Regions from separate parts of the Phreatobacter sp. GW821-FHT04C01 genome, predicted to be linked through region 3. Evidence: predicted binding sites of a transcription regulator. Region 3 holds the regulator's gene; each other region holds the start of a gene.
The links. The regulator PhoB, encoded in region 3, activates phosphate uptake and scavenging genes when phosphate is short. The targets are predictions, from matches to a motif close to TGTCATNNANCTGTCAT.
Positions count from the first base shown of each region.

Region 1: the regulator PhoB is predicted to act here: its motif matches at 3,949-3,965, upstream of phnC (phosphonate ABC transporter ATP-binding protein).
Region 2: the regulator PhoB is predicted to act here: its motif matches at 3,280-3,296, upstream of AC07WJ_RS25435 (inorganic phosphate transporter).

Region 1 is NZ_JBWKTP010000002.1:61,387-69,396, reverse strand. It holds gene AC07WJ_RS07380 (GNAT family N-acetyltransferase) at 1-338, shown strand, start outside; gene AC07WJ_RS07375 (bifunctional acetate--CoA ligase family protein/GNAT family N-acetyltransferase) at 417-3,113, opposite strand; gene AC07WJ_RS07370 (LbetaH domain-containing protein) at 3,252-3,872, opposite strand; gene phnC (phosphonate ABC transporter ATP-binding protein) at 4,116-4,922, shown strand; gene phnD (phosphonate ABC transporter substrate-binding protein) at 4,961-5,881, shown strand; gene phnE (phosphonate ABC transporter, permease protein PhnE) at 5,973-6,869, shown strand; gene phnE (phosphonate ABC transporter, permease protein PhnE) at 6,866-7,747, shown strand.
Region 2 is NZ_JBWKTP010000007.1:295,688-303,697, reverse strand. It holds gene hemN (oxygen-independent coproporphyrinogen III oxidase) at 1-1,168, shown strand, start outside; gene AC07WJ_RS25445 (sulfite exporter TauE/SafE family protein) at 1,182-1,880, shown strand; gene AC07WJ_RS25440 (DUF6662 family protein) at 2,205-3,110, opposite strand; gene AC07WJ_RS25435 (inorganic phosphate transporter) at 3,342-4,958, shown strand; gene AC07WJ_RS25430 (transporter) at 4,961-6,004, shown strand; gene AC07WJ_RS25425 (patatin-like phospholipase family protein) at 6,255-7,439, opposite strand; gene AC07WJ_RS25420 (3-hydroxybutyrate dehydrogenase) at 7,627-8,010, shown strand, end outside.
Region 3 is NZ_JBWKTP010000002.1:325,297-333,306, forward strand. It holds gene AC07WJ_RS08460 (TIGR02186 family protein) at 1-224, shown strand, start outside; gene AC07WJ_RS08465 (ATP-binding protein) at 395-1,744, shown strand; gene phoU (phosphate signaling complex protein PhoU) at 1,910-2,617, shown strand; gene phoB (phosphate regulon transcriptional regulator PhoB) at 2,635-3,336, shown strand; gene AC07WJ_RS08480 (flavin-containing monooxygenase) at 3,441-4,718, opposite strand; gene AC07WJ_RS08485 (SDR family oxidoreductase) at 4,715-5,656, opposite strand; gene AC07WJ_RS08490 (bile acid:sodium symporter family protein) at 5,653-6,561, opposite strand; gene AC07WJ_RS08495 (ABC-F family ATP-binding cassette domain-containing protein) at 6,683-8,010, opposite strand, start outside.

The DNA of each region.
Region 1 (8,010 bases), 260 kb from region 3:
CCGAGACCACCACCGCCGATATCGAACGCCTGCGCCATGCCGTGCGCAAGGGCGGCGCCGTCGTCCTGGCCCGCACTACCGGCAACGGCGAACCGCTCGGCTCCGGCCTTTATGCACCGCCGCATGACGGCGTCACCGAGATCGCCGCGATCGGTGTCAGGCAGGCCGCCCGCCGGCGCGGCATCGGCGGCGGCGTCACCGCCCTGCTGGCGGCGCGCGCCATGGACCGGGGCATAGCCTTCCCGTTCCTGATGGCGGCGCGCGAGGACGCGGCGTGGCGGACCTACCGCCGGATCGGCTTCGCCGACTGCGGCACCATGCTGCACATCTCACGCTGAAACGACCCGCGTCCCGGCCGGCGGCCGGGACGCGGCTGTCCTCGGACGGGCCGATCCGTGGATCGCACCCCTCGCCGTTCAGGTCAGCTCCAGCACCACCCGCTGCAGCGAATGGTCGTCGGGATCGACGCCGACGACGAAACCGAGATCGCGCGCCAGCGCCAGCATCCGGTGGTTCTCGTTCAGCACCTGGCCGTAGATGCGCTTCGTGCCTTGCTCGCGCGCATAGTCGATGATCAGCCGCATCATGGTGATCCCGAGGCCGCGGCCCTGCATGTCGCTGCGGATGAACACCGCATATTCGGCATTCTCATTGTCGGGATCGGCATGCAGCCTGACCGTGCCGATGAGGTCGCCGGTCGCCTCCTCCAGCGCTACCAGCACCATCGAGCGCGCATAGTCGATCTGGGCGAGCTTGGCGATGAAGGCGTGGCTGAACTGCTTGATCGGCGCGAAGAAGCGCTGGCGCAGGTCGTCCGGATCGACCCGCTCGAGGAAATCGCGAAAGATCGCCTCGTCCTCCGGCCGCACCGGCCGGATGCGGAACCGATAGCCGCTTTCGGTCTCCACGGTGCGTTCCCATTCCTTCGGATAGGGGCGAATGGCGAAGCGCGGATGGCCGCCCGCGCCGAGCTTTGCGGCCTTCGGCGCGCCGACCGCGATGCGGGCGTCGAGCGCCAGGACCCCGGTGGCATCGGCCAAGAGCGGGTTGATGTCGATCTCGGCGATGTCGGCGAGATCGGCGGCCAGCTGCGACAGGCGCACCAGCACCTCGGCAACCTTGGCACCATCGACCGCCGGCACGTCGCGATAGCCGGCCATCTGCTTGGCAATGCGCGTGCGGGCGATCATGTCGCGGGCGATGCGCATGTCGAGCGGCGGCAGCGCCAGCGCGCGATCCTTGATCAGTTCGACCGCCTTGCCGCCGCGGCCGAACAGCATCACCGAACCGAAGGTGCGATCGTCGGCGAGACCGGCGATCAACTCGATGGCGCCCGGGCGGTGGATCATCGGTTGCACCGTCACGCCTTCGATGGTCGCCTTGGGCACCTCCCTGATGATGCGGGTCAACATGTCCGCGGCGGCCGCTTCCACCGCCTCGCGCGTCGCGAGGCCGAGCTGCACGCCGCCGACATCCGACTTGTGCACGATGTCGGGCGACAGGATCTTCACCGCGCAGGCGTGGCCGTCGCGCAGGAATTCCACCGCGTGGTCGCCGGCTTCCTGGGCCGTCCGTGCCAGCCGGATCGGGATGGTGGCGATGCCATAGGCCGACAGGATGCGGTCGACCAGGAGCGGATCGAGCCATCGGCGTCCCGCCTTGACCGTCTCGGCGATCGCCGCGCGCAGCCTGGCGAGGTCGGCCGGCGGCACGATCTCGGCGCTTTCCGGGGTCTCCAGCAGGGCCGCCTGGCCGCGCGTATAACCGACGATATGCATGAAGCCGCGAATGGCTTCCGACTCGGTCGGATAGCTCGGCAGGCCGGCCTCGGCGAAGATCGTCGTCGCCTCCTCCTGGTCGCCGAGCCAGACCGAGAAGACCGGCTTGACCCGTTCGCCCCTGGACCGCCTGGAGGTCACCACATTGGCGACCGCCGAGGCCGCCTCATGGCTCGGCAGCAAGGCGGTCGGGCAGTTCATCACCAGCACCGCGTCGACATTGGGATCGTCGAGGGCCGCCTGCATCGCCTCGTCATAGCGGGCGGCGTCGGCGTCGCCGATGATGTCGATCGGATTGCCATGCGACCAGATCGCCGGCATCGACGCCTCGAGCCGGGTCAAGGTCGCGGCGCCGAGGCTGGCGAGCTTGCCGCCGCGATCGATCAGGCTGTCGACCGCGAGAACGCCGAGGCCGCCGCCATTGGTGACGATGCCCAGCCGGTCGCCGTGAAACGGCGTGAAGCGCGACAGCGTCTCGGCCGCCGCGATCAATTCGTCCAGGTCGCTCACCCGCACCAGGCCGGCCCGCGCGAAGGCCGCGGCATAGACGTCGTCGGCGCCGGCCAGGGCGCCGGTATGCGATCGGGCCGCGTTGGCCGCCGCCCGGTGCCGTCCGGATTTCAGCACGATCACCGGCTTGGAACGCGCCGCCGCCCGGGCCGAGGCCATGAACTTGCGCACGTCGGTGACCGCCTCGATGTAGAGCAGGATGGCGCGGCTGCGATAATCCGCGGCGAAATAGTCCAGCCAGTCGCCGACATCGACATCCAGCTGATCACCGATCGTCACCACTCCGGAAAAGCCGATATTGCGCATATGCGCCCATTCCAGCAGGGCCGCGGCGATCGCTCCCGATTGCGACACGAAGGCGAGCGACCCGGGCCTCGCGCCGCGCGAGGCAAAGCTCGCGTCGACCTTGCCATGCGGCGCGATCACGCCGAAACAGTTCGGCCCGACGATCCGGAGACCATGGGCGCGGGCCGCTTTGGCGATCTGGCCCGCCGCCGCGCCGTAACCGTCGCGCTCGAGCGCCGAGATGATCACCGCCGCCGGCACCCCGAGCGCGGAGGCTTCGGCGACCAGCCCCGGAATGGTGCGGCCGGGGGTCGCCAGCACGACCAGGTCGGGGACGGCGGGCAGAGAACCGAGTGACGGATAGCAGGCGAGCCCGTCGAGCATCTGGTGATGCGGGTTGACCGGGTAGAGCCCGCCCTCGTAGCCGGCCCGGCGCATGTTGGCGAGCAAAGCCATGCCCATGGAACCCTGCCGGTCGGTGGCGCCGACAATGGCCACCGACGACGGCGTGAAATAGCGATCGAGCCGGTAGAGAGACATGGGACCTCCCGAGCGAACCGACGCTCGCGACCGATGCTGAAGGTTCGCCCGCGCGGGATCAAGCGGACCGGATCGACAACGTCAAACCGGCGTCGTCATGACACCCCGCGGCGGGCCGCGCCGATATCGGCCGCGATATCAGGCCTCGCTTTCGTATTTGTCCAGGAAAGCCTCGATGGCGAGCTTTCGGAAATCCGGCAAGGCCAGCCGCAATTGTTCATGCGTCCAGTCCCACCAGGCCAGCGCCTGCAACCGTTCGGCGACCCGTTCGTCGAAACGGCGACGGATCGGCCGCGCCGGATTGCCGCCGACGATCGTATAGGGTGCGACGTCCTTGGTGACGATGGCGCCGGCCGCCACCACCGCGCCGGTGCCGACGGTGCGGCCGGCGAGCACCACCCCGCCATGGCCGATCCAGACGTCATGGCCGATCGTCACCGCATGGGAGCGGCGCCAGTCGAAGAAGCCGGCTTCGTCCGGCTCGCCGTCGAAATAGCGCGAGGCGCGATAGAGGAAATGGCTCTGGCTCGCCCGCTCGGTCGGGTGATTGCCCGGATTGATCCGGACATGCGCGGCGATCGAGCAGAATTTGCCGATATCGGACATGTCGATCTGGCCGTCCTGGACGATGTAGGAATAGTCGCCCATGACGGTTTCGGAGATCACGGTGCGCGCACCGACCTCGGTATAGGCGCCGAACCGGCTGTTGCGGACGATGGCGTCCGGGTGGATCGACGGTTCGAGGCCGAGCTTGGTCATGTCGGGTCTTTCTGCTGTGCGTGCGCGCGCCCAGGGGGCCGAGCCGGATCGTCTTGCCGGCCCGAATGACACAACAATGACACCTGGATGACAATTCCGAAGTAATCATCTGCGACTATTGCTTGAGGTTCCCGGCAGAACATCGTCACAAAACTGTTATTCGCCTGTCCTAGAGCCGAGAGATGACGAGATGGCGGCCTCTGCTCGCTGCCTGCCGCGTTGTTTCATCCGAGGCTCAGCCCCATGCTCACCATCGACAAGGTCACCCGACGATTTGGCGCGAAGGCCGCCGTGTCGGACGTCTCGCTCGACATCGCCGAGGGGGCCTTCATCGGCGTGATCGGCCGTTCGGGCGCCGGCAAATCGACGCTGCTGCGCATGATCAATCGCCTGCAGGACCCCTCCGAAGGCCGTATCCTGTTCGACGGCCGCGACGTCACCGGCCTTCACGGCGCCGAACTGCGCGCCTGGCGCCAGTCCTGCGCCATGATCTTTCAGCAGTTCAACCTGGTCGGCCGCCTCGACGTGCTGACCAATGTGCTGATGGGCCGGCTCAACCATGTCAGCCAGGCCCGCGCCCTGCTCAAGCTGTGGACGGCCGAGGACAAGGCCATCGCGCTGTCGGCGCTGGAACAGTTCGACATCGGCTCGCTCGCCAGCCAGCGCGCCGAAAGCCTGTCCGGCGGCCAGCAGCAGCGCGTGGCGATCGCCCGCGCCCTGGTCCAGGAACCGAAATTCATTCTCGCCGACGAGCCGATCGCCTCGCTCGACCCGCGCAACACCCGCATCGTCATGGACGCGCTGCAGCGGATCAACCGTCACTACGGCATCACGGTGATCTGCAATCTTCATTCGCTCGACCTCGCCAAGACCTATTGCGACCGCCTCGTCGGCATGGCCCAGGGCCGGGTCGTGTTCGACGGCTCGCCGGCCGAACTGACCCATGCCGCAGCGCGCGAGCTCTACGGCATCGAGGCCGACGACGTCATCGACAGCCATACCCCGGTTCCCGCGGCGGCCGGCGCCTTTGCCGCCGCGGCTCTGGCCTGACCCGTTCGCCCAATCCGCCTTTTTTCGGAGACACGACCATGTTCACCCGCCGCAACGTGCTGGCCGGCCTCGCCGGCCTCGCCATCGCCGCCACCGCCGTGCAGGCCCAGACGCAGAGCTGGCAGAGCCGCTATCCCGAGCTGGTGCTCGCCGTCATCCCGGCCGAGAACGCCTCGGGCGTGACCGAGCGCTACGCTCCCTTCGTCGACTATCTGGCGCGCGAGCTCGGCACCAAGGTGACGCTGCGCATCGCCAATGACTATGCCGCGGTCATCGAAGGCCAGCGCGCCGGCCAGATCCAGCTCGCCTATTACGGCCCGGCATCCTATGTCCGCGCCCGCACCGTCACCAACGGCGCCGTCGAGCCCTTCGTCACCTCGATCAATTCCGACGGTTCGATCGGCTATTATTCGGTGCTCTATGTGCGCGCCAACAACCCGGCCACCAAGATCGAAGATCTGCGCGGCAAGAACCTCTGTCTCGTCGACCCCAATTCGACCTCCGGCAACAATGTGCCGCGCTTTGCCCTGAGCAAGCTCGGCATCACCAATCCCGACCAGTTCTTCGCCCGCGTCGTTTATGCCGGTTCCCACGAGAACGCCGTGACCGCCGTCCAGCAGGGCACCTGCGACGCCGCCTTCAACTGGTGGAACTCCGAGACCGATTCCAACCTCTCGCGCATGGCCAACAAGAACATGGTGCGCGCCGAGGACTTCAAAATGATCTTCAAGTCCGACCTGATCGCCGGCTCGCCCTACGCCTTCATCACCTCGCTGCCGGAAGAAGCCCGCGCGGCCATCCTGAAAGCCTTCATGGACGCCCCGGCCAAGGCCAAGGCCGCCTTCGACCGCCTGTCCGACGGCAAGGATCTCGGCTTCCACGCCGTCTCGCATCGCGACTACGAAACCATTGTCGAGCTGCAGAAATTCGTCGACCAGATGCGCCGCGCGCGTTCCTGAGCGACCTCCGAGCAACCTCCCGGGGTGGGTCCTTTCGCGGCCCACCCCGTTTCTTTGCCGGGCGCTCAAATCCTTCTCCGGAGACACGTTCATGGCGAGCGCCATTCCCCGCCTGCCCGACCAGCAGCTCGAGCCGCTTCGGCGCGCCTATGGCGAAGCGGTCGGCGCCAAGCGCCGGCAATTGATCCTCGGCCTCGTCCTGTTCGGCTGCGCCACCTTCGTCGCCGGCGCCGTCACCGATGTCGATCTGTCCAAGTTCGTCGGCAATCTCTGGCGTTTCACCGATTACATCGGCCGCATCTTCACGCTGGACAACGGGCCGGCCACCGGACGTTTCGTGCTCGTCGATCCGGTCGAGTGGATGTGGGGCTTCAGCAAATGGCTGACGCTTCTGGCCGAGACGCTGCTGATCGCCTATGTCGGCACCGTGCTCGGCGCCATTGCCGGTTTCGCGCTCTGCTTCTTCGCCGCCGGCAACCTGACGCCGAGCCCGTGGATCCGCGTCGGCGCCAAGCGCTTCCTGGAATTCTGCCGTACCGTTCCCGAGATCGTCTTCGCCCTGATCTTCGTCGTCGCCTTCGGCCTCGGGCCGGTTCCCGGCGTGCTCGCCATCGCCATTCACACCGCCGGCGCGCTCGGCAAGCTGTTCGCCGAAGTGGTCGAGAATATCGACATGAAGCCGGTCGACGGCCTGACCGCCACCGGCGCCACCTGGACCGAGACCGTGCGCTTCGCCGTGGTGCCGCAGGTCCTGTCGAATTTCGTCAGCTATGCGCTGCTGCGTTTCGAGGTGAATGTCCGCGGCGCGGCGGTGATGGGTTTCGTCGGCGCCGGCGGCATCGGCCAGGACCTGATCGAGGCCATCCGCAAGTTCTACTATTCCGACGTCTCGGCGATCCTGGTGCTGATCATCGTCACCGTCATGGTCATCGATCTCGCCACCGAGCGTGTGCGCCACCAGCTGATCGGCATGGAGAAGCGGTCATGACCGCGAACACGCTGCACCCCATCGTCGCCGATGCCCGCGCCCGCGAGGCCGACCTCAGAACCCGCTATCCCGATATCTTCACGCCCTCGATCGGCCATCGCGCCCGGGTCATCGGCACGCTGGTGGCGCTTGCCGCCCTGCTCGTCTTCGGCCTCGTCCAGCTGGAATTCTCCCTGCCGAAACTGCTGCTCGGCCTCGGCAAGCTCGCCGAATTTCTCTGGCGCATGATCCCGCCCTCGACCGGCAGCTGGTCGAAATTCCTGATCTACCTGCACGCCCTGGCCGAAACCGTCGCCATCGCCTTTCTCGGCGTCATGGCGGCCGCCCTGCTCGCCTTTCCCTTCGGCTTCCTCGCCGCCAAGAACGTCATCCCCAATGGGGTGGTGCATTTCCTGTCGCGGCGCTTTCTCGACACCATCAGGGGTGTCGACGAACTGATCTGGGCACTGATCTGGGTCAGCGTCGTCGGCCTCGGTCCCTTTGCCGGCGTGCTGGCGCTGGTCACCGCCAATTTCGGCGTGTTCGGCAAGCTGTTTTCCGAAGCCATCGAGGCGGCCGATCGCAAGGCGGTCGAAGGCGTCGCCTCGGTCGGCGGCAGCGGGCTCGACGCCATGCGCTTCGGCCTTCTTCCGCAGATCCTGCCGGTCATCGGCAGCCAGGTGCTCTATTATTTCGAAAGCAATACGCGCTCGGCCACCATTATCGGCATTGTCGGCGCCGGCGGCATCGGCCTGCATCTGGCCGAGCAGATCCGGGTGCTGGAATATCAGCAGGTCTCGGCCCTGATCCTGATGGTCCTCATCACCGTCATGGCCATCGACGTCGTCTCGACCCGCCTGCGCTTCGCGCTGATCGGCGACAGCGCGCAGAGGCGCTGAGCGTCGGAGGCAGTGCGCGAACTTCAGGCTGGTGCCGCTGCGCGGAGATTTTGACTGGCCGATTTGGCTGCAAACAAGTCGTGGATGCCCGGGACAAGCCCGGGCAAGACGATGTGCGAGCCTCACACGACCCTGGGCCGCGGCACGGACTTGTGGCTATCGAGCCCGAGGCCCCCTCGAAGGCACTTCTCGTCTTGGCCGGGCTTGTCCCGGCCATCCACGACTTCACTCCTATTGCTCATAGAGAACGGCCGTTCCGGGGT
Region 2 (8,010 bases), on a different contig from region 3:
GTGCAGCTATTGCGGCTGCCACACCAAGGTGGTGCGGCGCGCCGAGCCGGTCCTGCGCTATCGCAGCCAGATGATCGGCGAGATCGACCTCGTCGCCTCGGCGATGGTCGCCCGCAAGGTCCGGCACCTGCATTGGGGCGGCGGCACGCCGGGCATGTTCGGCGCCGAGGGCCTGTCCGCCGTCGTCGAGCGGCTGGCGCTCAGGTTCGATCTCGCCTCCGGGCTCGACCACGCCATCGAGCTCGATCCGCGCCATGTGTCGAAAGCGCTCGCCGCCGATCTCGGCCGGCTCGGCGTCACCCGCGCGAGCCTCGGCGTCCAGGACTTCAACCCGCATGTCCAAGCCGCGATCGGACGCGTGCAGCCCTATGCCGTGGTGGCCGCGGCCGTCGACGCCTTGCGCGCGGCCGGTATCGCGGCGATCAGCTTCGACCTGATGTACGGCCTGCCGGAGCAATCGATCGACGATGTCGCGCGGACGATCGATCTCGCCGCGGCGCTCGCGCCCGATCGCATCGCCCTGTTCGGTTATGCCCATGTGCCCTGGTTCAAGACCCATCAGCGGCTGATCGACGAGGCGGCCCTGCCCGCCCCGGCGACGCGGCTCGGCCAGGAGGCGAGCGCCCGGAGCCGGCTCCTGGCGCTGGGCTACGAAGCTGTCGGCCTCGACCATTTCGCCTTGCCCGGCGACGGCATGGCGCGCGCGGCGCGGGCCAAGGACCTGAGGCGGAATTTCCAGGGCTATGCGACCGACAGCGCCGACGCCCTGATCGGCCTCGGCGCCTCCGCCATCGGGCAATTGCCACAAGGCTTCGTGCAGAACGCCACCGACCTTGCCGGCTACGGCCGCGCCATCGCGCAGGGCATGCCGGCGACCACGCGCGGCCTGCGCCTGTCGGCGGAAGACCGGTTGCGCGCCGCGGTGATCGGCGATCTGATGTGCGGCATGAGTGCGGATCTCGGCGAGGTCGCCGATCGCTTTCGCGTCGATCCCCGGCTGTTCGACGCGGATATCCGGCGGCTCGCGCCCTTGACCGAGCAAGGGCTGGTGTCCTGGGACGGCCGGCGGATCGGCGTGCCCGAGGCCGGCCGGCCCTATTTGCGCCTGGTCGCCTCCGCCTTCGACGCGCATCTGGCCAAGGCCGGCCGGCATTCGCGGGCGGTCTGAGGCACCGGACGCCATGTCGTGGCAACTGCCTGTCTATGCCGGTCTCCTGATGGGGCTCGCCGCGAGCCTGCATTGCGCGGGCATGTGCGGCGGCATCGCGTCGGCGCTGGTGTTCACGCTGGCGCCGGAGGATCGCGCCACGGACCGCGCCCGCACGCTGCTCCTGACCCAGGGCGGGCGGATCATCGCTTATGCGACGGCCGGCGGCCTTCTCGGCGCGTTCGGCTCCGGACTGGCCGGGCTGTTCGACCAGGCCGCGGCCTTTCGCGTGCTGCGCTGGGCCGCGGCTCTGGCGCTCGGCTGGATCGGCCTTTCCACCGCCGGGCTGCTGCCCTCGCTCTCCATGCTGGACCGCCTGGCCGCGCCGATCGGCCGCCGCATCGCGGCGCTGCCGCTGGCCGGCCGTGGACCGCCGGGCTCAGCAGCCCTGGCGACCGGCATCCTCTGGGGCTTCATGCCCTGCGCCATGGTCTATGGCGCGCTGTTCACCGCGCTGCTGACCGGATCCGGTGCCGGCGGCGCCGCCCTGATGTTCGGCTTCGGTCTCGGCACCTTGCCCGCGGTGGTCGGCAGCGCCTTCGCGCTGACCGCGCTGCGCCCGATGGCCCGCTCGCGCCCGACGCGCGTCGCCGTCGGCCTGCTGATCGCCGGCTATGGCACGCTGTCGCTCTGGATCGGCCCGGCCGGCACGGTGCTGTGCCTGCCGGTATGACGGGTCGGATCGCAGGAGGGACCGTCACCAGGAGAAAATGAACTCAAGTCGTGGATGGCCGGGACAACCCCGGCCAAGACGAGATTATTCTTGGAGCGAGGCGTGTGGGGATCGAACGGACCCGCGCCCGTTCGGGAAGCTTCTGACGCCAACGCATCGTCCTGCCGGGCTTGGCCCGGGCATCCACGAATTCTCTGCACTTAAATTTGCCGATCAAAATCATCGAGCGGCGGATTTCGAGTTGAAGCGCACGGCAATAGCGACGGCCGCCGCGAAGGGCGACTAACCTCCGTGCGGGATTTTTCCGCCTTGAGCGGTCACACCCTAGAACTCATACCCCAACCGCAGCCGGACCTGGTGGCGCTCGAAGCCGATCAGGTCCATGTCGCGCGGGTTGCCGGCCTCGTGACCGGATATCTGCGCCTGCCAGCTGAGCGACGCCCACCAGTTGCGGCCGAACTCGGCATAGACGGTGGGGCCGAGATAGAGCGCCTGGCCCTGGAAGCGGCCGATGCCGAAGCCGTCATGGCGGCGGAGATAGCGAAACTCGGCGCCGACATGCAGCGTATTGGTCACCCGGGTCGCCAGCCCGAGGCCAAAACCGAGGCGGGTGCCGCGATCCCAGCCGGGAATGCCGTCGACATGGGCCTGGTTGAGCTCGTAGGTCAGGTTCAGCGTGCCGAACAGGCTGTTGGCGATGAGCTCGCGGTCGATCGCCAGGTTCACCGCCAGGCCATAGGCGATGCCGCCGCGCACCGCCTCGTCGGCGAAACGCAATTGCGGCGTGAGCTGCAAGGTGAGACCGAACGGATTGGTGCGCCGGTCGACGAGGCGCAGGCGCAGATCGCCGCCGACCCCGCCGATGACGGCGCGCGCGCCATCAGGCAGGCCCGGCACGACATGCATGGCGGCCAGGGTGAATTGCGGGCCGATGGTCACCTGGACATGGTCGGTGAGCGCATAGGCCAGGCTCAGCTGGGTATCGGCGGAGGCGAAGTTGCGGCCGCGCCGGCCGAAAATGCCGACCGAGTCCAGCTCGACCGAGAGCGTGCCGGCCTTGTCCATGTCCGAATTGTTGAGAAAGCCATATTCGACGCTCGACGGCTCCGGGGCATGCAGCACCGCGCCTTGCGCCAGAACCTGACCGGCCGACAAGGCCCAGGCCAATCCCGCGGCACCGGCAGCGATCGCCCGTCCGGCCGAGCAGAAAGCGTTCAACAGGCGCGACATGCTGCAATCCGTGCCGGGACGAAGCGCGGCGGCGGACGGACGTCCCAGTCCACCGCCGACGCTCGAACGCGCGGATCTAAACGAGGCTCGATGCCAGCCATGTGACGGAGCGACAGCCGCCGCTTCCGCAACGGCGCGCAGGCACAATCCAATAAATTCTCAACAAATCGGTCATCCAGGCGTCACAGGCCGGAGGGAGTGTCACGCCGAAATTGTTGAGGAGTGGCAACGATGACTGATGCAACACTACACGGCTCGCTGGAGCCGGCCCTGACCAAGGGCCCCAAACTGGACCACGCGTCCAATCCGCTCACCGCCATCATGTTCTTCGGCATCCTGGCGGCCGGCTTGCTCTACGTCGCCTATAGCCTCTATGTCGACGTCGACGCCTCCGGCGCCCGGATCACCACCTTCCTGCCCTATCTCCTGCTGTTCGTGGCGCTGCTGATCGCGCTCGGCTTCGAATTCGTCAACGGCTTCCACGACACCGCCAATGCGGTGGCGACCGTCATCTATACCCACTCGCTGCCGGCCAATGTCGCGGTGGTCTGGTCCGGCTTCTTCAACTTTCTCGGCGTGCTGGTGTCGAGCGGCGCGGTGGCCTTCGGCATCATCTCGCTGCTGCCGGTCGAACTGATCCTGCAGGTCGGTTCGGGCGCCGGTTTCGCCATGGTCTTCGCGCTTTTGATCGCCGCGATCATCTGGAACCTCGGCACCTGGTATCTCGGCCTGCCGGCGTCCAGCTCGCACACCCTGATCGGCTCGATCATCGGCGTCGGCATCGCCAATTCGCTGATGTCGGGCGGCGACGGCACCGCCGGCGTCGACTGGACCAAGGCCACCGAAATCGGCTGGTCGCTGCTGCTCTCGCCGCTGTTCGGCTTCTGCGCCGCGGCGCTGGTGCTGATCTCGCTGAAGGTGCTGGTGCGCAACCCCGCCCTCTATGACGAGCCGAAGGGCAACCAGCCGCCGCCCCTGTGGATCCGCTCCATCCTGATCGCCACCTGCACCGGCGTCAGCTTCGCCCACGGCTCGAATGACGGCCAGAAGGGCATGGGCCTGATCATGCTGATCCTGATCGGCACCGTGCCGATGGCCTATGCGCTCAACCGCGCCATGCCGGATTCCGAGATCGCCTCGTTCCAGCAGAACTCGCAGGCCGCCAAGGCGGTGGTCGAGAGCAAGTCGCCGCCCTCGATGATCGTCGCCGATCCGCGCCAGGCCGTGACCATCTACGTGTCGCAGCGCAAGATCACCGAAGCGACCTACCCGGCCTTGTCGGCACTGATCTCCGACATCTCGGGCCAGGTGGCCCGCTACGGTTCGCTGGCCAAGGTGCCGGCGGACGCGGTCGGCAATACCCGCAACGACATGTATCTCGCCTCCGAAGCCCTGCGTTTCCTGATGAAGGATAAGGCCAACGACCTCTCGGCGGCGGAAGTGACCGCGGTCAACGCCTATAAGAAGTCGCTCGACAACGCGACCAAGTTCATCCCGCTCTGGGTCAAGATCGCGGTCGCGGTGGCGCTCGGTCTCGGCACCATGGTCGGCTGGAAGCGCATCGTGGTCACCGTCGGTGAAAAGATCGGCAAGACCCACCTGACCTATGCCCAGGGTGCCTCGGCCGAGCTGGTGGCCGCCGGCACGATCGCCGCCGCCGACATTTACGGCCTGCCGGTGTCGACCACCCATGTGCTGTCATCGGGCGTCGCCGGCACCATGGCGGCGAACGGCTCGGGCTTGCAGATGGCGACGGTGCGCAACCTGCTGATGGCCTGGGTGCTGACCTTGCCGGTGGCGATCATGCTGTCGGCCAGCCTCTACGTGTTCTTCCGTCAGGTGTTCTGACCGTGACCGCCGCAATCGAAACCTCCGCGTCGACGCCCCAGGCGCCGACGCGGGGGCAGGCCGACGGGCCCGGGACGATCATCCCGGGCCTCGTCTGGGCCTTTCGCATCCATGCCGACGGCACGGCGGAGGAACTTCCCGTCGACGCCCCGCCGGAGGACCGCCACGATGGCTGGCTCTGGCTCCATTTCAATCTCGGCGACCAGCGCGCCGCCCATTGGCTCGACACCGCCTCGGGCCTGCCGGAACCGGCACTGGCGCTGATGCGCGGCACCGACCGGCACCAGCAATTGCACGCCGTCGAGGGCTGCATCTACGGCGTGATCGCCGACCTCGTGCGCGACCTGAACCAGGTCACCCACCAGATCGGTCATTTGCGGTTCGCCATGAGCGAGCGGCGGATGATCACCGCGCGGCACGAGACGCTGCACGCCACCGAACTCGCCCGCCAGAAACTGCGCCAGGGCCATCGCCTGAAGAATGTCGCGGCTCTGCTCGACACGGTCATCGATCACGTCGCCGATGCCATCGATACGCTGGTCGACGATATCGGCAGCCAGCTCGACGCCATCGAGGATCGCGTGCTGACGCGGCGGAGCAGCGACGAACGCGCCGAGCTCGGGCGGCTCCGGCGCACCGCGGTCCGGCTGCACCGCCAGTTGCTCGGCCTGCGCAGCCTGTTTCACCGGCTCGACCGCGACGGGGTGGCCGCCCTGCCCCAGGCGCTGCACCTGCAGCATGCCCAGCTGGTGCAACGCCTCGACGGCCTCGACCACGAGGTGGTGGCGATGCGCGAGCGCGCGCGGCTGCTGCAGGACGAGGTCAGCACCAAGCTGGTGGCCGAGACCAACCGCAATCTCGACACGCTGACCATTCTCGGCGCCCTGTTCCTGCCGCCGACCCTGATCTCCGGTATTTTCGGCATGAACACCAAGGACCTGCCGCTCGCCGAGACCAATCACGGCTCGCTCTGGGCGCTGGGCCTGATGGCGCTGTCCTCGGCGGCGGTCTACGCCCTGTTCCGCTGGATCTCGCGCCGGCGGTGAGCGGTGGGAGGTGGTGCGTAGCACGATGGCAAGGTGGTGCTTCGAAGAGCCTCTCGGCAGGGTTTGGATTCACACTGCGCGACAGGAGCGTCGGACGTCACCCCCTTCCCTCGCCTCCGCAGAAGCAAGGGCTTCTGCTCTGGCTCGCCGGGAGTGACGTAGAGAATCTTGGCAACCGGCCGCCTGCTTCGGCGCTGCCACGTTCACGCCCCGCATGTATGCGACCCCGGCAGCCTCCTCGATCTCCCCCTCACCCCTCCTGCTCGCGATGCACGTCGTGCACCACGATGCCGGCGCCTTCGGTCGGCAGGCTCAGCCATTCCTGGCGCTTCAGCGTGCGGCGGGTGTCCTCGTAGCCGCTCTGCCAGTGCTCGCGCATCGAGGTGCCGGAGAACTCGTAATCCTTGGCGTGGCCCTCATAGGCCTTCTGCTGATAGATCAGCTGAAGGATGGTGATCTCGGGGAGATCGCCGAGCTCGGCTTTCAGCTTGCGCTCCTCGGCGCTGAGATCGGCCGCCGGCACCTTGTCGAGCGCCTGCAGCAAATGCGTCTTCAGCTTGTGCATGCGCCGGAACAGGTCGGTCGTATAGCGCGTGCGCGACGAGTACATGATGTCCTTGTGGCGGGCCAGCACGTCCTGGATGTCACGCGGCAGCGCGCCGCGCGAGCTGAACAGGTCGACCTGGAAGACCAGCGAGTTCAGGCCGTCCTCCTGGTCGAGCAGGTGCTGCAGCGGCGTATTGGAGACGATGCCGCCGTCCCAGAAATGGTCGGTGCCGATCTTCACCATGGGCAGGGCCGGCGGCAGGGCGCCGCTGGCCATGATGTGCTCGGGCTCGATCGCCTCATGGGCATTGTCGAAGTAGATGAAATTGCCGCTCAGCACGTTCACCGCGCCAACCGAGAAGCGCATGGCCTGATCGTTGATCAGCGAGAAGTCGACCAGTTCCTTCAGCGTCTCCTTCAAGGGCGCGCTGTCGTAATAGCTGGTCGCGCCCTGCGAGCCGGAAAAGCTCATCCACGGGCTCTGCTGGCGCGGCGCGAAGAAGCCCGGCTGGCCATAGGCCATGGTGATCATCGAGCTCATGCTGTTGCGCGCCTGGCGGAACACGTCGCCGTCGGGCGTAAACGCCCAGATCTTGCGTTCCGTGATGGTCTCCCAGAACTGCCTGAGACGGTCGAGCCGGCGGGCCGGCGAATTGCCGGCGATGATCGCCGCATTGATCGCGCCGATCGACACGCCTGACACCCAGTCCGGCTCGATGCCGGCCTCGTGCAGCGCCTGGTAGACGCCGGCCTGGTAGGCGCCGAGCGCGCCGCCGCCCTGCAGCACCAGCGCGACCCGGTCGCAGCGCTCCGGGCGCAGGCTGCGCGCTGCCGGCCGGGCGCCGCCGCGCGGCCGGTCGGCGGCCGGGGTCTTGGTCACCGGCGGCATCGCATCGGGGTTTTTCGCGTCCATGGCCGTCTCCTTCACGCAATCAGACGCACGATGCCGACCGGTTCTGACAGGCGAATGACGCAAAGCGAGGAAAGATGTTGCACTGCGTCACAAAGCTGTAGCGATCGCCCGACACAAAGATCGCCGATGTGACGGCTCAGGCACCGGCTTTGGAGTTTCTGCGATGCTTTCGGGAAAGACCGCGATCGTGACCGGCTCGACCAGCGGGATCGGGCTGGGGATCGCCAAGGCGCTCGCCAAGGCCGGCGCCAATATCGTCATCAACGGTTTCGGCGACGCCGCGGCGATCGAGGCCGAGCGCACGAGCCTCGCGACGGACAACAATGTCGGGGTCGTCTATAGCGGCGCCGACATGTCGAAGGCCGAAGACATCGCCGACATGGTCGCGCTCGCGACCCGCGAATTCGGCGGCGTCGACATTCTCGTCAACAATGCCGGCATCCAGCATGTCGCGCCGATCGAGGATTTCCCGATCGACAAGTGGAACGCCATCATCGCCATCAACCTGTCGAGCGCCTTCCATACGACACGGCTGGTGGTGCCGGGG
Region 3 (8,010 bases):
TGGTCGCCAATACGCCGGTGGGCGCTTTCGATGTGGACATCTATCTGATGTCGGGCGGCGTGATCCTGGCGCGTGAGAATACCAATTTCGAGGTGACCAAGACCGGCTTCGAGGCTTTCGTGGCCAATGCGGCGCGCGACAACGGCCTGATCTACGGCATGGCCGCCGCCGCCATGGCGCTGTTCACCGGTTGGGCGGCGAGCGTGGTGTTCCGGCGCGACTGACGCGGGTGACCGCCGTCATCGAACCGTCGCATCGGCATGACAGTCAGCCTTGGGCAGGCACCGGCGTCTTTTTCCTTTTGTGCGATCGGGAGACGCTTTTTTGCCTCTTCGTCATCCTGCCGACGTGAACCGGTAGCCTCCGCGTTCGAAAATGCTTTAGGAACACATCCATGGACGACGAGTTGGAACCGCCACGACTGCAGGGCTGGCAAGGGCGCGTCCTGCTCATGGTCGTGGCCTTCCTCGTCGCCGTGTTCCTGATCGTCTGGCGCAAGGTCGAGTGGCCTTATGCCATCGGTTCGGTGGCGGTGTTGACGGTCGCCGCGCTGATCGTGCGGCGCACCAGCATCGCGCCGATCCCGCCGGATCCGGAACAGCTGGCGCGCCGGGCCGCCCGGCTGACCGACCTCACTATCGAAGGGCTGATCGCGGCCTTGCCGGCGCCGGCCATGCTGATCGATCCGAAACTGATCGTGCGCAGCCACAATGCCAGGGCGATCGACCTGATCGCCGGCCTCAAGCGCGGCGAGCCGCTGACCTTGGCGCTGCGCACCCCCGAAGTGGTCGAGGCGGTGCGCCGGGCGCTCGCCACCAATGCCAGCCAGGAGATCGACTATACCGAGCGGGTGCCGGTCAACCGGTGGTTCCGCGTCGAGGCGGCGCCGGTGGCGCTGACGGTGAAGGCGCGCGACGAAGCGACCCCGGATTTCGTGCTGGTGTCGCTGCGCGACCTGACCGAGGAGCGTCGGCTGGAGCGCCTGCGCGCCGATTTCGTCGCCAATGCCAGCCATGAGCTGCGTACGCCGCTGGCCTCGGTGGTCGGTTTCGTCGAAACCATCCAGGGACCCGCCAAGAACGATCCGGCGGCCCGTGAGCGGTTCCTGGCGATCATGCTGGCCCAGGCCAATCGCATGGCCCGGCTGATCGACGATCTGCTCTCGCTGTCGCGGGTCGAGCTGAACGAACATGTCCGCCCGATGGCGCGGGTCGATCTGGTGCCGCTGCTCGGCCAGGTGCGTGACAGCCTTGGTCCCTATGCCCAGACACTTGGCGTCAGTGTCGGCGTCGCGGCCGCCGAGCCGGCGCTGGTGGTGCTGGGCGACCAGGACGAGCTGTTCCGGCTGTTCGAGAACCTAGTGCAGAATGCCATCAAATATGGCTCGGAAGGCAAGACCGTGGAGATCACGCTCCGGCGCGAGCCGCGCGGCAAGCGTCGCGACGAGGCGGTGGTCGCGGTCCGCGACCACGGCCCGGGCATTCCGCCGGAACATCTGCCGCGCCTGACCGAACGCTTCTACCGCGTCGACGTGGCGTCAAGCCGCGAAAAGGGCGGTACCGGCCTCGGCCTGGCGCTGGTCAAGCATATCGTCAAGCGCCACCGCGGCCGCCTGGCGATCGAAAGCGAGGGGCGGGACGGGGCGACCTTCACGGTCCGGCTGGAAACCGCGGCGGCGGCCGAGCAGGCCGAGGCGCCGGCCGCCGGGGCACCGGCACGCAGCGGGTCGCCTGCGGCAGAATAGCCGAGTCGGCCGGCAAATGCTTGTCGGCGGTCCTGTCGCATCTCATCTAAGCAATTGAAGCCTTGCGTGATTCACCGTCATTGATGTGTCACGTCGCAAGCATAGAACCGTCGTCATATCAGGGTAGGGAAAAGCCCCCTTTTCCCTGCCCACCAGGAGACCCGCATGACCGAGCACATCGTCAGCGCATTCGAGAACGAGCTGAAAGGGTTGGCGCAACGCGTCGCCGAAATGGGCGGGCTGACCGAAAAGCAGATCGTCGGCGCCATCGACGCACTGATCCGCGGCGATGTCGCGCTGGCCTCGACGGTGCGCGCCGCGGACCCGACCATCGATGCGATGCAGCGCGAGATCGAGGAGGTCGGCATCCTGGTCATCGCCCGGCGCCAGCCGATGGCGATCGACCTGCGCGAGATCGTCGGCGCCTTGCGCATCGCGGCCGACCTGGAGCGGATCGCCGATCTCGCCAAGAACATCGCCAAGCGGGTCATCGCCATCAACGGCTCGATGCCGCTGCCCAAGGTGACCGGCGGCTTCGATGCTATGGCGCGCCTGGCGCTCGAGCGCATCAAGGAGGTGCTCGACGCCTTCGCGCAGCGCGACGTGGCTGCCGCCCTCGACGTCTGGAAGTCGGATGGCGACATCGACGCCCTCTACAATTCGCTGTTCCGCGAGCTCCTGACCTACATGCTCGAGGATCCGCGCAATATCGGCGCCTGCACGCATCTGCTGTTCTGCGCCAAGAACCTGGAGCGCATCGGCGATCACGCCACCAATATCGCCGAGACGATCTACTACGTGGTCAATGGCACGACGCTCGCCGAAGAGCGGCCGAAGCTCGACACCACATCGATCGTGACGACGGCCAGTTAATCGCGAAGGATAATCTCATGACCGCACGCATCATGGTGGTCGAGGACGAGGAACCGATCACCGTTCTCCTCCGCTACAATCTCGAAGCCGAAGGCTACCGCGTCGAAACGGTGATGCGCGGCGACGAGGCCGAGGTGCGGCTGCGTGAGGCGGTCCCCGATCTGATGCTGCTCGACTGGATGCTGCCGGGGCTGTCGGGCATCGAGCTTTGCCGGCGCATCCGGCTGCGCGCCGAAACCGAGCGGCTGCCGGTGATCATGCTCACCGCCCGCGGCGAGGAAGGCGAGCGGGTGCGTGGGCTCGCCACCGGCGCCGACGACTATGTGGTGAAGCCGTTCTCCGTCCCCGAGCTGCTGGCGCGAATCCGGGCGCTGCTGCGCCGGGCGAAGCCCGAGCACCTGTCGAGCCTCTTGAAGTCGGGCGATATCGAGCTCGATCGCGAGACGCGCCGGGTCCATCGCTCCGGCCGCGAGATCACGCTCGGGCCGACCGAGTTCCGGCTGCTCGAATTCCTGATGCAGTCGCCGGGCCGTGTCTATACCCGCGAGCAATTGCTCGACGGCGTCTGGGGCCGTGACGTCTATATCGACGAGCGCACGGTCGACGTTCATATCGGCCGCCTGCGCAAGGCGGTGAAGCGTGGGCGCGAGGCCGACCCGATCCGCACCGTGCGCGGTTCCGGTTATGCCTTCAACGAGCGTTTCGCCGGCGCGGCCTGAGGCTCTTGCCGGGCGGTCTTGGTCATCGCCCGGCCGCCCTTCCTTGCAGGATCATCCAAGCGCGTCGTTCAAACGATGCTGTGCTCGAACATCCTTGGCTCAAATCAGCTCAATTGTGCGATGAGCTTGCCGAGCACACGCTTGTAGTCGAGAAAATCGATGAAGATGCCGTGCGGCCCCGCATCCTTCGGTCGCGGCGCCGCGCAATGGCGGGCGATCTCCCGGCGGAAGGCGCTGGCCTTGTCGGGCGCGTCGCGACGGGCCGTCAGATAGGCCACAACCGCTCGCGCCTGCAGGTCGCGGCCGGGCCAGCCGATGCCGGCGCCTTCGATCATGCCGACGACGAACAGGTTGTTGTCGGCAGGCGGGAAAATGTTCAGATGCAGGTGCGGCGCCGGCGTCCGCCAGTTCAATTCAGCCGCGAGGGCCGCCTCGTCGAGAAACGGGAAGGTGATGCGGTAGCCGGTGGCCAGCAGTACGAGATCGACCTCGTCGGCCCGGCCATCTGTGAAGATGACGCGGTTGCCGTCGAGCTCCTCGATCGGCGGGCGGACCTGGATGTCGCCCTGGCCGAGATGCTGCAGCACCAGCGAATTGACCACCGGGGTGCGGTCATAGAGCCGGTGCATCGGGCGCGGCAGTCCGAAGTTTTCGGGCGCGCCGACGACGAAGCGCAGCACCGCCTCGTGCAGGATCGAGCGCAGCCGGCGCGGCAGCGCGAATTTCGCCTTGTGACTGGCTTCGTCGGCAGGCCTGCCGCGCAGGAATTTCGGGGTGAAGTGATTGCCCGAGCGGACCGACCACAACACTTTGGTGGCCCGGTGCACCGCGTCGACCGCGATATCGCAGCCGGTATTGCCCATGCCGACGATCAGCACCCGCTTGCCGTCGAAAATGGCGGCGTTCTTGTAGGTTTTCGAATGCATCAACTCGCCGGAAAAGCTGCCGGGGATCTGCGGCAGTTCCGGATCGGTCAGATGGCCGTTGGCGATCACCACGCCCTCGTAATCGCGGCTGCTCGCATCGTCGAAGGTCGCCTGCCAGCCATCCGCCCGGCGCGCCAGCCGGGTCACCGCCCGGTTGAAGCGGATCGACGGGTAGAGGCCGAAATGGCGGGCATAGCTCCTGAGATAGCCGAGCACCTGGGCGTGGTGGGGATAGGCCGGCCAGTCCTCGGGCATGGGATAATCGGCGAAGGCCGTGGTGGTCTTGGACGAGATCAGATGGGTCGAGGCATAGACGCCGCTCGACGGCGCGTCGTAGAGCCACTGGCCACCGATATCGGCATGGCGTTCGACCACCTCGAAAGGCAGGCCCGCCTCCTTGAACACCCGGACGGTGGCGAGCCCGGCCGGTCCGGCGCCAATGACGAGGAAGGTCATGACCGGGCCCTCGCCTGCCAGTAGCGGTCGAAGACCTCCGCCGCCGCCAAGGCCGGCACATAACCAAAGACGGTCTTCAGGCGGTCATTGGACAGAACCGGCCGGTATTGCAGGAAATTGACCTGGGCCGGGCCGAGCCGGGTCAGCGTCAGCTGGTTGGCCAGCCGCAGCGCGCCGCGCAGCAGGGCGGGCGGCAGCGGCCAATAGGGCTTGCCGATGCGCGCGGCGATCTCGGCGAGCGACAGGGTGCCGTCACCGGCGAGATTATAGATACCCGATGGGCTTGCCGGATCGGTCGCGCGGACCAGGGCAGCAATGACATCGGTCTCGCTGATCAGGCTGAAGGGCGTGGCGCTGCCGGCGAGGCCGATGACCACCGGGCGTTCGAAAATGGCGGTGATCTGGTTGCGGACACCGGGCCCCAGCACGGTGCAGGGGCGGAACACCACCTGTTCGAGCTCGGCATGGGTCGCGCGCGCTTCGGCGAGCAGTTCCTCGACCAGCCGCTTGTGGCGCGAATAGGGGAAGTCGTCATTGCCGCGCAACGGATCTGCCTCGCTGAGCGGCTGGGGATTGTCGCCATGATAGCCATAGGCCGCGCCGCTGGAGGTCACCACCAGGCGGGTGACGCCGGCGGCGAGGCAGGCCCTGACGACATTGCCGGTACCGACCACGTCGATGGCATAGTCGCGCTCGGGATCGCCGCCGGCAGCGACCACGGATGCCAGATGCACCACGACCCGCGGCTTGTGGCGTTTCATGAGCGCGACGAGCGAGCCGTCGCAGATGTCGCCGCGCTCATTGACGACACCAGGCACCGGTTGCGCCGGCGCGCGGATGTCGAGCCCGATGAGCGCTTCGCCACGCGAGGCCAGTTGCCTGACCAGGCCCTGGCCGATGAAACCGGCGGCGCCGGTCACCAGGATGCCCCGGTTCATTCCGCGGCCGCCTTGCTGTCGCGCCGGGTCCAGAAAGCCGCCAGCGCCCAGCCCGACACGATATGCCAGATGCCCCAGCCGGCCGCGATCAGGGCGGCGCCGCCCAGCGCGTCGAACTGGTTGAGAATGAGGGCCAGCCCCAGACCCGAATTGTGCATGCTCACCTCGATCGCCATCGCGCGGGTGTCGTAATCGCTGAGCCGCCAGAACCGCGCCGCCAGCCAGCCGATCGCGACCGCGATGGTGTTGTGCAGAATCACCAGGGGAATGATGTCGCTGACGAAGGTGAGGAAATAACGGCCATTGGCGGCGGTCGCCGCGACGATGAAGCCGATGAGGAAGACGAAGGAGGCGATCTGGAACGGCCGTTGGAGCCGCTCCGCCAGGCGCGGCCGGAAATGCACGGTCAGCATGCCGGCCGCCAGCGGCAGGCCCAGCAGCAGCACGGTGGTGCCGAGGAACGAAGCCGGTTCGATGCTGACCTGGCGCAGCAGCGCCGCGGTCGCCGGATTGAGGCCGGCCCAGAACAGGATGTTGAGCGGCGTGGTGACCACCGCCAGGATGTTGGAGATGCCGGTCATCGAGATCGACAGCGCGGTATTGCCGCGCGCCAGATGGGTCATCAGGTTGGAGATATTGCCGCCCGGGCAGGCGGCGACGATGATCATGCCCAGCGCCACGCTCGGCTGGGGTTTCAGGATCATGGTGATCACAAAGGTCACCGCCGGCAGGATCAGGATCTGCGCGACGAGGCCGGTGACCGGCGCCAGCGGCCGGGAAAAGACTTCGGTGAAGTCCTTCCAACGCAGTTCCAGCGCCACGCCGAACATGATCAATGCCAGGATCAGGTTGAGCGCCAGCTGACCCGTCGGATTGATCTGGATCAGAACGCTGTCGATCCCCATGCCGCTTCCCCCGGAGTGTCAGCCCGGGCGTCTGGCGGCCCGATTCAACCTCTGCGGGAGTGAGCATCGCAAGATCGCCGGCAGGCTTCAAGCCGGCGAAGCGTCTGCGGATTTCCGGGCTTCAGGCCTCGAGGCTTTCCTTCAGCAGTTCGAGCTCGAGCCAGCGCTCCTCGGCCTCGTGCAATTCGCCCTGCGCCTTGGCGAGCGCGGCGGAAGCCTTGTCGAAAGCGGCGCGATCGCGCGCGAACAGGCCGTGATCGGCCAGGATCGCCTGCAGCTTGGCGATGTCGCGGCCGAGCGCATCCATGCGCTTGGGCAGGCTGTCGAGATCGTGCTTCTCGCGAAACGACAGCTTGCGCTTGGCGCTGGCCTGCGGGCCGTCGTCACGCGCTGCCTGGGGCTCGGCGGCGCGCCTGGCCTGTTTCTCCGCCGCCCGGGCGGTGACGCCCACGCCGCGCTGCGCGACCATGTCGGAATAGCCGCCGGCATATTCGAGCCAGCGGCCTTCGCCTTCGCTGACCAGGACGGAGGTGCAGACCCGGTCGAGGAAATCGCGGTCGTGGGAGACCAGGATCACCGTGCCGGGGAAATCGGTCAGCATTTCCTGCAGGAGGTCGAGGGTCTCGAGGTCGAGATCATTGGTCGGCTCGTCGAGCACCAGCAGGTTGGCCGGGCTCGCCAGGGCGCGGGCGAGCAAAAGCCGGCCGCGCTCGCCGCCGGAGAGCACGCCGACCGGCGTGCCCTTCTGCTCGGGCGTGAACAGGAAGTCCTTCATATAGCCGATGACGTGGCGGTTCTCGCCATTGACCGTGACATAGTCACCGCGGCCGAGCGTCAGCGCGTCCATCAGCGGGGTGGTGGGGTCGAGCGCCTCGCGCTTCTGGTCGAGCGTCACCATGGCGAGATTGGTGCCGAGCTTGATGCTGCCGGTGTCGGGCGCGAGCGTGCCGGTGAGGAGACCGACCAGCGTGGTCTTGCCGGCGCCGTTCGGGCCGACAATGCCCAGCCGGTCGCCGCGCAGGATGCGGATGGAGAGGTCGTCGACGATGACCCGTTCGCCGAAAGCCTTGGTGATGCCGCGCGCCTCGACCACCCGCTTGCCGGAGGGATCGGCGTCGCTGATCGTCATCGAGACATTGCCGACCGCCTTGCGATGTTCGCGGAAGTCGGTGCGCAGGCCCTGGAGCTGGCCGAGCCGCCGGACATTGCGCTTGCGCCTGGCCGAGACGCCGTAACGCAGCCAATGCTCCTCGCGGGCGATCTGCCGGTCGAGCTTGTGCTGATCCTTTTCTTCCTGCTCCAGCACTTCGTCACGCCAGGCCTCGAACGAGGCAAAGCTCTTGTCGAGGCGGCGGGTGGTGCCGCGGTCGAGCCAGATGGTGGCGCGCGACAGGTTTTCCAGGAAGCGCCGGTCGTGACTGATCATGACGATGGCGGATGGCGAGGCGG